Regions from separate parts of the Microbispora sp. NBRC 16548 genome, predicted to be linked through region 1. Evidence: predicted binding sites of a transcription regulator. Region 1 holds the regulator's gene; the other holds the start of a gene.
The links. The regulator LexA, encoded in region 1, represses DNA repair genes until DNA is damaged. The targets are predictions, from matches to a motif close to TCGAACANNTGTTCGA.

Region 1 (5,876 bases):
TCCCCGAGTCCACCTGGATCAGCGACTGGAAGTCGCTGGCCCAGCACTACGCCGGCAACACCACCGTCATCGGGGCCGACCTGCACAACGAGCCGCACGCCGACGGCACCAACCCGAACGCGACCGGCTCCTGCTGGGGCTGCGGCGACGAGTCGCGCGACTGGCGCCTGGCGGCCGAGCGCGCGGGCAACGCCATCCTGTCCGTGCAGCCCAACTGGCTGATCTTCGTGGAGGGCGTGAGCTGCCCGAGCGGCGGCCTGTCCAACGTCTGGGACAACGACACCAGCAACGACGAGGACTGCGGCTGGTGGGGCGGCAACCTCACCAAGGCGGGCCAGTACCCGGTGCGGCTGAACGTGGCCAACCGGCTCGTCTACTCGCCCCACGAGTACGCCACGTCGGTCTACCACCAGGCGTGGTTCGACGACCCGTCGTACCCGGCGAACATGCCGGCCATCTGGGACAAGTACTTCGGCTACCTGTACAAGCAGAACATCGCGCCGATCATGGTGGGCGAGTTCGGCACCACGCTCGCCAGCAACATCGACAAGATCTGGCTCCAGGAGCTCATGAAGTACATGGGCAGCGGGGTGAACGGCATGTCGTTCACCTACTGGTCGTGGAACCCCAACTCGGGTGACACGGGCGGCATCCTGAAGGACGACTGGGCGACGGTCGACCAGGCCAAGCAGAGCATCATCTCGCCCTACCTGATCCCGCCGACCGGTGGCGGCAACCCGACGCCGCCGGTGTCGCCCTCGGCCTCGCCGAGCGTGTCGCCGTCGGCCTCTCCGTCGGCCTCTCCGTCGGCTTCTCCGTCGGCTTCTCCGTCGGCCTCGCCGTCGGCGTCCCCGTCGGTGTCTCCGTCCGCGTCTCCCTCGTCGCCGGGCGGGAAGACCTGCACGGCCACGTACAAGGTCGTCAACCAGTACTCCGGCGGCTTCCAGGGTGAGGTCACGGTCAAGGCGGGTTCCTCGGCCATCTCGGCCTGGACCGTGAAGTGGGCCTTCCCGAACGGCCAGAGCATCAGCCAGCTCTGGAACGGCACGCTCAGCGCGAGCGGGTCGAACGTCACGGTGACGAACCTGTCCTACAACGGCGCGCTGGGTGCCGGGGCCTCGACCACCTTCGGCTTCAACGGCAGCTGGTCGGGCACCAACGGCGTTCCTTCGCCGGTGAGCTGCACCGCCTCCTGACGGCGGACCGAACACGGCACAGCACAAGCCCGGCGCTCTCGTGAGCGCCGGGCTTGTCCCTGTGCGGCGTCCGGAACCGGCGAGCCGCTGCTGCTACAGCTTGCGCAGGACGGCCGTGACCTTGCCGAGCACGGTGGCCTCGTCACCGGGGATCGGCTCGTAGTTGGGGTTGTGCGGCACCAGCCACACGTGCCCGTCCTTGCGCTTGAACGTCTTCACGGTGGCCTCGCCGTCGATCATGGCGGCCACGATGTCGCCGTTGTCGGCGACCGGCTGCTGCCGCACCACGACCCAGTCGCCGTCGGCGATGGCGGCCTCGATCATCGAGTCGCCGGAGACCTGGAGCAGGAACAGCGTGCCCTCGCCCACGAGCTGCTTGGGCAGCGCGAACACGTCCTCGATGCTCTGCTCGGCGAGGATGGGACCACCGGCCGCGATGCGGCCGACCAGCGGCACGTAGGCTGCGGTGGGCCGGTTGAATCCGGCCTCCTCCTCGGAGGTGGCGTCCGGGTCCACCCACAGCACCGGCTCGCCCGGCAGCCGGACCTCCAGGGCCCGGGGCCGATGCGGATCACGCCGGAGGTAGCCCTTACGCTGGAGCGCCGTGAGCTGGTGCGACACGCTGGAGGTGCTGGTCAGCTGGACCGCTTCCCCGATCTCCCGCATGGAGGGCGGATAGCCGCGCTGCTGGACCGAGTCGCGGATCACCTCGAGGATCTTCCGCTGCCTGGGGGTGAGGCCAAGCGAGTCGCGCCTGCGAACCGCGAGGTCGCTGACGCCATCCGCTTGCTCACTTCGGTCACTCACGATGCCACCTCTCAATCCGTGTTCCTCATGTCGCACAGAGCGACCGTACCGCGATTCAAGATCACCGTCAAACAATTGTTCGATATCCAGCGAAATCGCCGATCTCGCCGTCCGTCTCATCGTACGGGAGTTCGATCGATCCCGTGTTCGATTTACCCGATCTTCTCTGGCTGTAGTACGCCCAGGTCAGAAGCCGTACGGAAATCAGCAGGGAAAGGCGCGTAAAGGGCCTATTCCGCGACGGGCGGGGCTGTCGATGCGGCCGTGACTGGAGGCGCGACACGCGCGCCGAGCAGGCACTTCCTCACTCGGGGCCGGTTCGACTTGCGTTCAAGGTCGGGCGCTCCTACGGTTGGACCACAACATCTAGTAGTCACATCGGTGTAAGTTCACCACACCTTGTGTTCCGGGATGTGCGTTCTGGGAGGCGATGAAGTGCACTGTCCGTTCTGTCGCCACCCGGACACCCGGGTCGTGGACAGCCGTGCGGCCGAGGACGGGGCGGCGATCCGCCGCCGGCGCACCTGCCCCGAGTGCGGGCGCAGGTTCACCACGCAGGAGACCGTACTGCTGATGGTGAGCAAGCGCAGCGGGGTCACCGAGCCGTTCTCCCGGGAGAAGGTCATCGCCGGCGTGCGGCGGGCCTGCCAGGGACGCCCGGTCGGCGAGGACTCCCTCGCCCAGCTCGGGCAGCGCGTCGAGGAGAGCATCCGGGGCACCGGCGCGGCCGAGATCGCCTCGCACGAGGTGGGCCTGGCCATCCTGGGCCCGCTCCGCGACCTCGACGAGGTGGCCTACCTGCGCTTCGCGTCGGTCTACCGCAGCTTCGAGACGCTGGCGGACTTCGAGGCGGAGATCGAGCGGCTCCGCGCGGCCCACAGCACGGTGGGCGAGGAGTAGGCGCCTTCCGGGGGACCGGGACGAGGCGGGCGGCGGCGCGCGACGGCGCGGCGCGACGATGTGGTTATAACGAGCGTGGTCGGAGAAGGGGCTCCATCGGGCCCTGGGAGGGGGAAGTCATGACGGAGACCGTGAGCGGCACCGTGTCGGGTGCGGGGGGCCGGCCGGGCAAGCGCCCGCGCAAGGGCCTGAAGATGAAGCGCATCTTCACCACCCCCGGTGTCCACCCGTACGACGAGGTCCGCTGGGAGCGGCGCGACGTCGTGATGACGAACTGGCGGGACGGCTCGGTCAACTTCGAGCAGCACGGCGTGGAGTTCCCCGACTTCTGGTCGGTCAACGCGGCCAACATCGTCACCACCAAGTACTTCCGGGGGGCGGTGGGCACCCCGCAGCGCGAGTCGAGCCTCAAGCAGCTCGTCGACCGGGTCGTGGGCGTCTACACCAGGACCGGCGTCGAGAACGGCTACTTCGCCTCCGAGGAGGACGCGGAGATCTTCGACCACGAGCTCAAGCACGCGCTGATCCACCAGACCTTCAGCTTCAACTCCCCGGTGTGGTTCAACGTCGGCACCCGCTCGCCCCAGCAGGTGAGCGCCTGCTTCATCCTGGCCGTGGACGACACGATGGAGTCGATCCTCGACTGGTACAAGGAAGAGGGCGTGATCTTCAAGGGCGGCTCGGGCTCGGGGGTCAACCTCTCCCGCATCCGATCGTCCAAGGAGCTGCTGTCCAGCGGTGGCACGGCCAGCGGCCCGGTCTCCTTCATGCGCGGCGCCGACGCCTCCGCCGGCACCATCAAGTCGGGCGGCGCCACCCGCAGGGCGGCCAAGATGGTCGTCCTCGACGTGGACCACCCCGACATCGAGGAGTTCATCGAGACCAAGGCGCGCGAGGAGGACAAGATCCGCGCGCTGCGCGACGCCGGGTTCGACATGGACCTCGGCGGCAAGGACATCGTGTCCGTCCAGTACCAGAACGCCAACAACTCGGTGCGGGTCTCGGACGAGTTCATGCGGGCCGTCGAGGACGGCGGGCAGTTCGGCCTGCGGGGCCGGCTGACCGGCGAGGTCATCGAGGAGGTCGAGGCGCGGTCGCTGTTCCGCAAGATGGCCAAGGCCGCCTGGGAGTGCGCCGACCCCGGCCTGCAGTACGACGACACGATCAACGACTGGCACACCTGCCCCGAGACCGGGCGGATCACGGCCAGCAACCCCTGCTCGGAGTACGTCCACCTGGACAACTCCTCGTGCAACCTCGCGTCGATCAACCTGCTGAAGTTCCTGCGTGACGACGACTCCTTCGACGTCGCGACCTTCGTGAAGATCACCGAGCTGATCATCACCGCGATGGACATCTCGATCACCTTCGCCGACTTCCCGACGCAGAAGATCGCCGAGACCACCCGGGCGTACCGCCAGCTCGGCATCGGCTACGCCAACCTGGGCGCGCTGCTCATGGCGACCGGGCACGCGTACGACTCCGACGGCGGCCGGGCCATCGCGGCCGGGATCACCTCGCTGATGACCGCCGTGTCCTACCGCCGCTCGGCAGAGCTCGCCGGGATCGTCGGCCCATACGACGGCTACCAGCGCAACGCCGAGCCGCACAAGCGGGTCATGCGCAAGCACGCCGCGGCCAACGACGACCTGCGCACCCTCGACGACATGGACAAGGGCCTGCACACAGAGGCCACCCGGCAGTGGCAGGAGTGCCTCAGGCTCGGCGAGAAGAACGGCTACCGCAACGCCCAGGCGTCGCTGCTCGCCCCGACCGGCACCATCGGCCTGATGATGGACTGCGACACCACCGGCATCGAGCCCGACCTGGCGCTGGTGAAGTTCAAGAAGCTCGTCGGCGGCGGCTCGATGCAGATCGTCAACCAGACGATCCCGCGGGCGCTGCGCCGGCTCGGCTACCTCGAGGAGCAGGTCGAGGCCATCGTCGAGTACATCGCCGAGCACGGCCACGTCGTGGACGCCCCCGGCCTGCGGCCGGAGCACTACGAGGTGTTCGACTGCGCGATGGGCGAGCGGGCCATCGCCCCGATGGGCCACGTCCGGATGATGGCGGCCGTCCAGCCGTTCCTGTCCGGCGCGATCTCCAAGACCGTGAACCTGCCCGAGTCGGCCACGGTGGACGACATCGAGCAGGTCTACCTGGAGGGCTGGAAGCTCGGCCTCAAGGCCCTGGCCGTCTACCGCGACAACTGCAAGGTCGGCCAGCCGCTGTCGATCGCCAAGAAGACCTCCGAGGAGGCGCCCGCCGCGGAGATCGCCGAGAAGGAGCCGGTCGTCCAGGTCGTGGAGGTCGCGCGGCCGACCAGGCGGCGGATGCCGAACCAGCGGCCGAGCACCACCACCCGCTTCACCGTGGGCGGCGCCAAGGGCTACATGACCGCCTCGTCCTACCCCGACGACGGCCTGGGCGAGGTCTTCCTCAAGATGTCCAAGCAGGGCAGCACGCTCGCGGGCGTGATGGACGCCTTCTCCGTGGCGATCTCGATCGGCCTCCAGTACGGCGTGCCGCTCGACACGTACGTGCAGAAGTTCGTCAACATGCGCTTCGAGCCGGCGGGCATGACCGACGACCCCGACGTCCGGATGGCGCAGTCCGTGATGGACTACATCTTCCGGCGGCTCGCGCTCGATTACCTGCCGTACGAGGACCGGGCGGCCCTGGGCATCTTCTCCGCCTCCGAGCGGGCCGCGCAGCAGCGCGGCGAGGACCCGGCCGCGCTCCAGGACGTGGACACCGCCGCCCTGGCGCAGTCGGCGCCCATCGAGAGCGGGAAGTCCGCGCCGATCGAGAAGGCGCAGCCCGCGCCCGTCGAGGCCAAGCCCGCCGAGGGGCCGTCCGCCGGGCAGGTCGTGCCGGTGGCGGTGCCGGAGCCGCGCCGGGTCGGCGCATCGCTGGAGAGCCACCAGGGCCGTACGGCGGACGCGCCGCTGTGCATGACCTGCGGCACCAAGA
Region 2 (5,876 bases), on a different contig from region 1:
GCGCGAGGGGCCTGCACCACTTCGCACTGATCTCGTCTGACGTCGAGCGGACGATCCGCTTCTACCACGAGCTCCTCGAGTTCCCGTTGACCGAGATATTCGAGAACCGCGACTACCGCGGGTCCAACCACTTCTTCTTCGACATCGGCAACGGCAACCTGCTGGCGTTCTTCGACCTCCCCGGCCTCGACCTGGAGCCGTACAAGGAGGTCCTCGGCGGGCTCCACCACATCGCGATCTCGGTGGAGCGGGAGACATGGGAGCGCCTGCGCGGCAAGCTCGACGCCGCCGGCGTCCCCCACCAGGTGGAAAGCGGTAGCTCGATCTACTTCCAGGACCCGGACGGCGCCCGCCTGGAGCTGCTCGCCGACCCGCTCGGCGAGATGTACGGCACCCGCGTCATGTGACGCCGTCCCCTGCCGGTGGGGCAGCGACCGCGACGCCGCGGCCGGGACGGGACATCCGGGCCGCGGCGTCATACTGAACGCATGCGCCTCACAGACTTCTGGAACAGGATGCGCCGCCACTTCGGCGAGGCGTACGCGGAGTCGTGGGCGAAGGACTACGTGATCGCCGGGCTCGGCGGGCGCACGGTCGAGCAGGCCCTCGCGGAGGGCGTGGCGGCCAAGCAGGTCTGGCAGGCCGTCTGCCAGGCGGTCGACGTGGACCCCAGGCTGCGCTGACACTCCCTCTCCCGCCTACCGGCAGACCGCGCCGGGGGCTACCGCTCGGCGGCGGTCTCCGTCGACTCCACCCCGTGACCGCGGCGGTGTGATCCCGTCACGTGCCGCTCCCTCATGACTCATGTCCTCGGTCGTCTACGGCAACTACTTGAATGCCGGTTGAGTGCTTGCTACCGTGTTGAGCAGATGAACACGGAGGAAGCACATGAGCGGAGACGACTTCACTCCCGATGAGGCTCTCCAGGAGATCGGGCGCGTGGGGCGGCGGGTCCGGCGTTCCTCTCGCGGGCCAGGACGGGCATACCTGTTCGTGGGACTGGCCACGATGGTCTACTGGCCGGCGATGTTCCTCGGCGGCCGTCCGTTGCCGTTGCTCGCCGGGCTCGGGTGGATCGTCCTGACGGTCGCCCTGTGCGTGTACTGGGCCCGGCTGCGGGTGCACGACCGGCTGATGAAGCGGATCAACGGGCCGGTCTCGGCCGCGTACGTGGTGACGATGATGCTGCCGTTCGTCTTCGGCGTCTGGCTGCGGCCCGACCGGCCCACGGCGGGCTGGACGGCGGCGCTCGTCGCGCTGTCGGTGCTCGCCGGGCTGCCCCTGGTGTACGGCGGACTCCGCGTGATGAGGAACCGATGACGGCTCACCCGCGTCACGAGCTCGACGAGATCATCCACGCGCCGGTGCGGCTGTCGATCATGGCGGCCCTGGCGGCGGCGGACAAGGCCGACTTCCGCTTCCTCCGCGACACCATCGAGGTCAGCGACTCGCTGCTCAGCAAGCACATCCTCACGCTCGAAGAGGCCGGCTACGTCCGGGTGGAGAAGACCTTCGTCGGCAAGCGCGCACGCACCTGGCTCTCGCTGACCGACCAGGGGCGTAGGGCCTTCGAGACATACATGGATGTTCTGCGACGAATTGTGGAGGCGACCCCCCGTGCTTGAGATCGACGGCCTGCGCAAACGCTATGGAGACAAGACCGCCCTCGACGGGGTGGGCTTCACCGTACGGCCGGGCGAGATGTTCGGGTTCGTCGGCGCCAACGGCGCGGGCAAGACGACGACGATGCGGATCGTCATGGGCGTGCTCGACGCCGACTCCGGCGAGGTGCGCCTGGACGGGCGCCCGGTGACGTACGACGACCGCCGCACGTTCGGCTACATGCCGGAGGAGCGCGGCCTCTACCAGAAGATGAAGGTCGCCGAGCAGATCGAATACTTCGGGAGGCTCCACGGGCTCGCCCCGGCCGTCGCGCGCTCGGCCACCGCCGCCCTGATCGAACGGCTCGGCCTGGTCGAGCGGCGTGACGACGCCGTGGAGGCGCTGTCGCTCGGCAACCAGCAGCGGGTGCAGCTCGCCGTCGCGCTCGTCCACGAGCCGGCGGTCCTGATCCTCGACGAGCCGTTCTCGGGCCTCGACCCGCTGGCGGTCGACGCGCTCGCGGAGGTGCTCAAGGACCGCGCCGCCGCGGGTGTGCCGGTGATCTTCTCCAGCCATCAGCTCGACCTGGTCGAACAGCTCTGCGACTCGGTCGGCATCATCTCGGCGGGCCGCATGGTGGCGTACGGACCGGTCGGCGAGCTGCGCGAGCGGGAGGGCCGCGGGGTGCTGCGGGTCGTGGTCAGGGACGCCGCGCCCGGCTGGGCCGACGGCCTGCCCGGCGAGCTCACCCGCGAGGGCGACCGTGACGTCCTGCTGTGCGAGGAGGGCGACGACCAGGACATCCTGCGTACGGCGATCGGGGCGGGCAGGGTGGAGCACTTCGGCCGCAGGCAGCCGACGCTGGCCGAGATCTTCAGGGAGGCGGTGGCATGAACGGCCTGTGGCTGGTGGCCCAGCGGGAGATCCGCACGCGCGTCAGGACGAAGTCGTACCTGATCAGTCTGGCGGTCAGCGCGGTCCTGGTGGCGGCGCTCGCGTTCCTGCCCAAGGTCCTGGGCGGCGACGACACCTACGACGTCGGCGTCGTGGGCGACGCGCCCCCGCCCGCCGCCCAGCTCGCGTACTCCCGGTGGCCGGACGAGGCGGCCGCCCGGAAGGCCGTGGTCGACGGGGACCTCGACGCGGCCCTCATCAACGGGGACAAGGTCCTCGCGAACGGCGAACTCGACCAGCGGCTGGGGCTGATCCTGGAGAGCGCCCACCGTGACACCCAGATCAAGGCGTCCGGTCTCACGATCACGCCGCTGACGGTGGAGTCGGTCGGCGCGGACGCCCGCTACCAGGGCGTGCGCACCGGCATCGCCACGCTGATCGTGATGGTGCTGTTCTTCCTGCTCATCTACTCCTCGATGTTCGTCGCCATGGGTGTGGTGGAGGAGAAGGGCAGCCGCATCGTGGAGATCCTGCTCACCTCGGTGCGTCCCTGGCAGCTCCTGGGCGGCAAGATCGTCGGGCTGGGCTCGCTGGGGCTGGTCAACCTCGTCGTGGTCATCGCCGCCGGTCTGGCGGCGTCGTTCGCGACCGGCTTCACAGCCGACCTGCCGCCCGGAATGGGGGGAATCGTGGTCAGCGCGGTCGTCTGGTTCGTGCTGGGCTACGCCTTCTTCTCGGCGCTCGCCGCCGCGTTCGGCTCCCTGGTGTCGCGGCAGGAGGAGCTCAACACCGTCCTGACGCCGATGACCATGCTCATGATGTTCACCTACCTGACGGCCTACTTCGCCGCCGTCGAGCCGACGGGCACGGTCGCGCGCGTGCTGTCGTTCGTGCCGCCGTTCTCCTCGATGGTCATGCCCGTGCGTACGGCGGCCGTCGACGTGCCGCTGGGGGAGATCCTCATCGCCGGAGCGCTCATGGTCGTGGCCGTGGTGGCCGTCCTGCTGGGCGCGGCCCGCGTCTATCAGCGGGCGGTGCTCCGCACCGGCGCCCGGGTCAAGCTGGGCGAGGTCGTCCGCTGACGGCCGGGGCGCCGGCGGAGGATCAGGGGCGCCGGGAGAGCGTCCGGCCGATCAGTTCGGCCGCACGGCCGGGGTCGTCGGCGCTCTCCTGGCCGCCCGGCGCCCACAGGAACATCCAGCCTCCCTTGGCGGGCGTCGCGAAGACGATCGTCTGCCTGCCGGTGCCCGGGTGCCAGACGGACAAGACCGGATCGTCCGTGCCGAGCAGTCGCGCGGAGAGACCGTGCTCGGGGAGCCGCGCCGCGAGCGCCTCAAGGCGGGCGAGGCGCTGTCCGCTGTAGTCGCCGGTGCCCGTCACGTGGCCCCTCCAGCGGGGAGATCCAGCTTTGCTACAAGGATCGTCCCAGGTCAGCGCGCTGGCAACCATGGCAGAGTAACGCCCGGGAATGTAACGGCGCGGTTGGGACGCCGTTCGTCCCCGGGTTCGGCGGCGGATCGGGCATGTGATCGAACAGTCGTTCGGCTATATTGGACTGGTCGCCGCCGGGGTGCGCGCCGTCAGGTCGCCGGGGCGCGACAGGCTCCCGGCCCGCCTTCCGGGGCGGGCTGCGGGAAGCTCCGGAAAATGTCGGTGGCACCCCGTAGCTTTTCGGTGACCGAGCAGACGACCACCCTTCAGGGGGCACCCAATGGCAATCAACGACCGCGAGAAGGCCCTTGAGACCGCCCTCGCACAAATCGAGCGGCAGTTCGGCAAGGGCAGCGTCATGCGCCTCGGAGACGACGCGCGTGCCCCGATCGAGGTCATCCCCACCGGTTCTATCGCTCTCGACGTGGCCCTCGGCATCGGCGGCTATCCTCGCGGCAGGATCGTCGAGGTGTACGGCCCCGAGTCTTCCGGTAAGACGACGGTCGCCCTGCACGCCGTGGCCAACGCCCAGAAGGGCGGCGGCATCGCCGCGTTCATCGACGCCGAGCACGCCCTCGACCCCGAGTACGCCAAGAAGCTGGGCGTCGACGTCGACGCGTTGCTCGTCTCCCAGCCGGACACCGGTGAGCAGGCGCTGGAGATCGCGGACATGCTGATCCGCTCCGGCGCCGTCGACATCATCGTGATCGACTCGGTGGCGGCCCTCGTGCCGAAGGCCGAGATCGAGGGCGAGATGGGCGACAGCCACGTCGGTCTCCAGGCCCGACTCATGTCGCAGGCCCTGCGCAAGATCGCCGGTGCGCTGAACCAGACCCGGACCACCGCCATCTTCATCAACCAGCTCCGCGAGAAGATCGGCGTCATGTTCGGAAGCCCCGAGACCACCACGGGTGGTAAGGCGCTGAAGTTCTACGCGTCGGTGCGGCTGGACGCGCGCAGGATCGAGACGCTCAAGGACGGCACCGAGCCGGTCGGCAACCGGACCCGGGTGAAGGTCGTCAAGAACAAGATGGCCCCGCCCTTCCGCCAGGCCGACTTCGACATCCTTTACGGCATCGGCATCTCCCGCGAGGGCGGGCTGATCGACATGGGCGTCGAGCACGGGTTCGTGCGCAAGGCCGGAGCCTGGTACACGTACGAGGGCGACCAGCTCGGGCAGGGCAAGGAGAACGCCCGCAACTTCCTGAAGAACAACCCCGACATCGCCAACGAGATCGAGAAGAAGATCAAGGAGAAGCTCGGTGTCGGGCCGCGGCTCGACTCGCCGAGCGAGCCCCCCGCCGCTCCGGCGGCGCCGCCCGCCCCCACGTCCGGCCGGGGCAGCAAGGCGGCCAGCGCGCCCAAGCCGGGTGACGTCTGAGCGCAGGCATGAGGCGCGACGAGCCCCCCGGCCCGGACGACGGGATCGGGCCGGGGGACTGGAACTCGGGACCCTGGGGGCCGGCCGAAGAGCTGCCCGGATCGGCTGAGGACGCCTCCGCGACGATCGCCGCCCTGCGTGAGGAGATCCGGCGCGCGGAGATCGGACGTGCGGAGATCGGGCGTGCGGAGGCGGGTCAGGAGGCCGGCCGGGCCGGACGCCGGCGCCAGGGACGTGGCGGCCGGCGAGGAGACCCGGCAGGCCTGAGAGAACAGACAGCTCCGGGAGACTGGGCAGGCCAGGGGGGACAGACAGCTCCGGGAGACTGGGCAGGGCTGGGGGAACAGGCAGCTCCGGGAGATTGGGCGGGCCTGGGAGAACGGGGAGCGCCGAGAGGCCGGGGAAAGCGTAGGAGGTCCGGCGGGTGGCTTCCCGACGGGCCGCAGGAGGGCACCGCGGCGGGCGAGGGCCCGCCGGCCGATCCCGAGGCGGTGGCCAGAGCCATCTGCCTGCGGCTGCTGACGATGGCACCCAAGACCCGGGCCCAGCTCGCGGACGCCCTGCGCAA

Region 2: recA (recombinase RecA) is a predicted target of LexA. The motif match lies at 4,026-4,041, and genes of this name have one in related genera.

The regions. Positions count from the first base shown of each region.
Region 1 covers NZ_BSSF01000001.1:118,660-124,535, forward strand. The annotation lists gene QSK36_RS00555 (cellulase family glycosylhydrolase) at 1-1,196, shown strand, start outside; gene lexA (transcriptional repressor LexA) at 1,290-2,006, opposite strand; gene nrdR (transcriptional regulator NrdR) at 2,439-2,903, shown strand; gene QSK36_RS00570 (vitamin B12-dependent ribonucleotide reductase) at 3,023-5,876, shown strand, end outside.
Region 2 covers NZ_BSSF01000005.1:448,331-454,206, reverse strand. The annotation lists gene QSK36_RS16410 (VOC family protein) at 1-407, shown strand, start outside; gene QSK36_RS16405 (DUF3046 domain-containing protein) at 489-683, shown strand; gene QSK36_RS16400 (hypothetical protein) at 889-1,320, shown strand; gene QSK36_RS16395 (winged helix-turn-helix domain-containing protein) at 1,317-1,625, shown strand; gene QSK36_RS16390 (ABC transporter ATP-binding protein) at 1,618-2,496, shown strand; gene QSK36_RS16385 (ABC transporter permease) at 2,493-3,578, shown strand; gene QSK36_RS16380 (hypothetical protein) at 3,601-3,876, opposite strand; gene recA (recombinase RecA) at 4,208-5,308, shown strand; gene recX (recombination regulator RecX) at 5,680-5,876, shown strand, end outside.